2 regions of the Shinella sp. R2-11 genome follow, and region 2 is predicted to be linked to the other one. Evidence: predicted binding sites of a transcription regulator. Region 2 holds the regulator's gene; the other holds the start of a gene.
What was found. Region 2 encodes HrcA, which represses chaperone genes, less so after heat shock. Its sites were predicted from a motif close to GTTAGCACTCNCNNNNNGNGAGTGCTAAC; they were not measured.
Positions count from the first base shown of each region.

Region 1: a site for HrcA is predicted at 1,281-1,309, ahead of groES (co-chaperone GroES). Genes of this name have one in related genera too.

Region 1 covers NZ_JBVAPC010000001.1:170,037-172,434, reverse strand. Annotated here, with positions in the region: gene groL (chaperonin GroEL) at 1-872, opposite strand, end outside; gene groES (co-chaperone GroES) at 926-1,222, opposite strand; gene ACZ1A1_RS00855 (TIGR01459 family HAD-type hydrolase) at 1,542-2,390, shown strand.
Region 2 covers NZ_JBVAPC010000007.1:77,517-79,914, reverse strand. Annotated here, with positions in the region: gene ACZ1A1_RS17750 (VOC family protein) at 1-138, opposite strand, end outside; gene rph (ribonuclease PH) at 154-870, opposite strand; gene hrcA (heat-inducible transcriptional repressor HrcA) at 1,022-2,104, shown strand; gene grpE (nucleotide exchange factor GrpE) at 2,250-2,398, shown strand, end outside.

The DNA of each region.
Region 1 (2,398 bases), on a different contig from region 2:
TCTTCGAGCATGGCCTTGCGGCGGTCGCCGAAGCCCGGAGCCTTGACGGCAGCGATCTTGAGGCCGCCACGCAGCTTGTTGACGACGAGCGTAGCGAGGGCTTCGCCTTCGACGTCTTCAGCGACGATGACCAGCGGCTTGCCGGTCTGGACGACGGCTTCGAGAACCGGGAGCATGGCCTGGAGGTTCGAGAGCTTCTTCTCGTGCAGGAGAATGTAGGCGTCTTCGAGGTCCGCGACCATCTTTTCCGGGTTGGTCACGAAGTAGGGCGACAGGTAGCCGCGGTCGAACTGCATGCCTTCGACGACTTCGAGTTCGGTTTCGGCGGTCTTGGCTTCTTCAACCGTGATGACGCCTTCGTTGCCGACCTTCTGCATGGCTTCGGCAATGTCGAGGCCGATCTGGCGCTCGCCGTTGGCCGAGATCGTGCCGACCTGCGCGACTTCTTCCGACGTGTTGATCTTCTTGGCCTTGGCCTGGAGATCCTTGACGACTTCTGCGACGGCGAGGTCGATGCCGCGCTTCAGGTCCATCGGGTTCATGCCGGCGGCAACGGCCTTGGCGCCTTCGCGAACGATGGCCTGGGCGAGAACCGTGGCGGTCGTCGTGCCGTCGCCGGCGATGTCGTTGGTCTTGGAAGCGACTTCACGGACGAGCTGGGCGCCCATGTTCTCGAACTTGTCTTCCAGTTCGATTTCCTTGGCGACGGAAACGCCGTCCTTGGTGATGCGCGGAGCGCCGAAGGACTTGTCGATGACGACGTTACGGCCCTTCGGGCCGAGCGTGACCTTCACGGCGTCTGCGAGGACGTCGACGCCACGCAGCATCTTTTCGCGCGCGCTGCGGCCGAACTTTACTTCTTTGGCTGCCATTGTGAGAACTCCTAAAGAGGTGTCAGCAAATTCTGGAAGGGATTACCGGCGGATCAGCCGATGATGCCCATGATGTCGGCTTCCTTCATGATCAGAAGGTCTTCGCCGTCGAGCTTGACTTCGGTGCCCGACCACTTGCCGAACAGGACGCGGTCGCCAGCCTTGACGTCGAGCGCGACGACCTTGCCGGATTCGTCACGGGCGCCGGAGCCGACGGCGACGACTTCGCCTTCCTGCGGCTTTTCCTTGGCGGTGTCCGGAATGATGATCCCGCCCTTGGTCTTTGCTTCGGACTCGACGCGACGAACGACGACGCGATCGTGAAGCGGGCGGAAGGTGGTGCTTGCCATTGTCTTATCCCTCGATCGAATGACATTGCGGATCACGAAACGGATCCGATGGATTGATGTTAGCACTCACCGTTCAGGAGTGCTAGCGATGCCGAGATAGGCGGCGGCGGGTTTTGAGTCAAGAACGACGCCGTGAATTTATTTCGGCCGGAATGGTTACCGCAGCCGGCAGATGGGAGCGCTTTCGCATGTCATCAAGGCAGGTATATGAAATTTCGTCCGTTTCCCTGTGGATGGGGCAAAATTGCGGGAAGAGGCTTGTTTTCTTGGCGTCGCTTTGCAATGTCAGCCGGGCTCGACCTCGACATGGAAAACCCTGATGGCTCAACGCATCCAATCCTTCCGCGACATCGCCTCGCAATACGACGTGGTGCTCTGCGACGTCTGGGGCGTCCTGCACAATGGCGTCGAGGCCTTCTCCTACGCCTCCGAGGCGCTGGCCGAGGCCCGCGCCGCCGGCCTGACGGTCGTGCTCATCACCAATTCGCCGCGCCCGCATCCGGGCGTGAAGGTGCAGATCCGCGGGCTGGGCGTGCTGGACGAGGCCTATGACCGCATCGTCACCTCGGGCGATGTCACCCGCGCCCTCATCGCCGAAGGCCCCGAGAAGATCTATTTCATCGGCGCCGACAAGGACATGCCGCTGCTGGACGGGCTGCATGTCGAGCCGGCCGGGCTGGAAGAGGCGGCCGCCATCGTCTGCGCGGGTCTGCGCGACGACGAGGTGGAGGCCGCCGAGGATTATCGCGCGGAGCTTTCGAAGCTTGCCGCGCGCAAGCTGCCCTTCATCTGCGCCAATCCGGACCTCGTCGTCGAGCGCGGCCACAAGCTCATCGTCTGCGCCGGCGCACTCGCGCAGCTTTATGAAGAACTCGGTGGCGCGACCCGCATCGCCGGCAAGCCGCACCGGCCGATCTACGAGAAGTCGCTGGCCGAGGCGCGCGCGGTGCGCGGCGATTTCGACATGTCCCGCGTGATCGCCATCGGCGACGGCATACCGACGGACGTGCGCGGCGCCGAGGGCTACGGTCTCGACGTCCTTTACATTTCTGGCGGCATCCATGCCCAGCATTATGTCGAGGGCGGCGTGACGGACGAGGGCAGGCTCGCCGCATTCCTTTCCCGCGAGAATGCCCACCCGAAATGGTGGATGCCCCGGTTGCAGTGACGGGACGG
Region 2 (2,398 bases):
GCAACGGAAGAAGACGTGGCGGTTGCCCTGCCGCGTGATCTTCTCCAGCCCCAGAAGGCCGCCATAGAAGGCTTCTGCCGCGTCGAGGTCGTCCGCATAGAGCGCGGTTTCGAGAATGCCTTCGATCGCGGCGGTCATGGTCTTGTGCCCTTCTCAGGCGATGGCCTGCTTCTGCAGGGCGACGAGGTCGGCGATGCCGCCCCGGGCGAGCGCCATCAGGCTGGAGAATTCCTCCTCCGTGAACGGCTTGCCTTCCGCGGTGCCCTGGATTTCGACGATGCCGCCCGAGCCGGTCATGACGAAGTTGGCGTCCGTCTCGGCGGCGGAATCTTCGAGATAATCGAGGTCGATCACCGACTGGGCGGCGAAGATGCCGCAAGAAATGGCGGCGACGTGATCCTTCAGGACCTTCTCGACCTTGATCATGCTGCGTGCTTCCATCCATTTCAGGCAGTCGTGGAGGGCGATCCACGCGCCGGTGATGGAGGCCGTGCGCGTGCCGCCGTCGGCCTGGATGACGTCGCAGTCGACGGTGATCTGGCGCTCGCCGAGCGCTTCGAGGTCGACGATGGCGCGCAGCGACCGGCCGATGAGGCGCTGGATCTCCTGCGTGCGCCCGCCCTGCTTGCCTGCGGCGGCCTCGCGCTTCATGCGGTCGCCGGTGGCGCGCGGCAGCATGCCATATTCGGCCGTCACCCAGCCCTTGCCGCTGTTGCGCAGCCACGGCGGCGTCTTGTCTTCCAGGCTTGCCGTCACCAGCACATGCGTGTCGCCGAACTTGACGAGACAGGAGCCCTCGGCATGCTTGGAAACGTTGCGCTCGAAGGAAACCTTGCGCATCTGATCGGTTTTTCTGCCGGACGGCCGCATCGCGAACTCCTGTCTGAGATGTGTTTGAGGCTGCTTTAGACCGTTTCGCCGGGCGAGGGAATGGCGGAGGGGCAAGGTGGGGGAAAATCCGTTTTGCGCCGGCCGGTGAAATCACTATATTCCGGGCGGACAACAGGGTTGCAGTTCGAAGATGGTTTTGAAGAATCCTCCGGGACCTGACATTCAGGCGGCGCTCGACGAGCGTTCGGGCGAGATCTTCCGCCGCATCGTCGAGACCTATCTGGAAAGCGGCGAGCCGCTCGGCTCGCGCAACCTGTCGCGCATCCTGCCCATGTCGCTCTCGCCCGCCTCCGTGCGCAACGTGATGAGCGACCTGGAGGAGCTCGGCCTCATCTATTCGCCGCATATCAGCGCCGGCCGCCTGCCGACGCAGCTGGGCCTGCGCTTCTTCGTCGACGCCTTCATGCAGGTCGGCAATATCTCCGCCGAGGACCGCGCCTCCATCGAGCGCCACGTGCGCCCGCATGGGCAGAAGCACTCGGCCGTCGAGACCATGATGAACGAGGCGAGCCAGGCGCTGTCCGGCATGTCGCGCGGCGCCGGCCTCGTCATCACCACCAAGAACGACGCCGTGCTGAAGCATGTCGAGTTCATCCGGCTGGAGCCGACCAAGGCGCTGGTCGTGCTGGTGGGCGATCACGACCAGGTGGAGAACCGCATCATCGAACTGCCGGCGGGTGTCACCAGCTCGCAGCTCACGGAGGCTGCGAACTTCCTCAACGCGCATCTTTCCGGCAACACGCTGCTGGAGGCGCGCTCGCAGCTGGAGCGCCTGCGCGGCGAGATCAGCAGCGAGCTGGACAAGCTGTCGCAGGACCTCGTGGAACGCGGCCTTGCCGTCTGGTCCGGCGGTTTCGATGAGGCCAAGCCCACGCGCCTCATCGTGCGCGGCCGCGCGAACCTTCTCGAAGGCCTTGCCGGGGCCGACGATATCGACCGCCTGCGCATGCTCTTCGACGACCTGGAGCGCAAGGACAGCCTGATCGAGCTCCTGAACCTCGCCGAGACAGGACCGGGCGTGCGCATCTTCATCGGCTCGGAGAACAAGCTCTTCTCGCTCTCCGGCTCCTCGCTCATCGTCGCGCCCTACAGGGACGGCGACGACAAGATCGTCGGCGCGGTCGGCGTCATCGGGCCGACGCGGCTCAACTATTCCCGCATCGTGCCGATGGTGGACTATACGGCGCAACTGATGTCGCGGCTTTCGCGCTGAAGCATGCCGCGTGAAGGCGTGCAGCGGCCCCGCGAGAACGGCATGCCATCCGATACGCCGGCTTTCCGGCCGCCAGCCCTTGATTTTTCAGGCCCGAAGCTCGATATCGGGCGCAACCCCTTAGCAATGCAATTCGGAGTACGTCATGACCGACGAGACCAAGAAACACGGACCTGACGAAGCGGTGGACAGCAACCTTGCCGCTGAGGCATCCGCGGCTGACGCCGCCGTCGAGGCGGAAGTCCCGGCCGAACCCGATCCGGTCGAGGTTCTGAAGGCGGAGAACGCCGACCT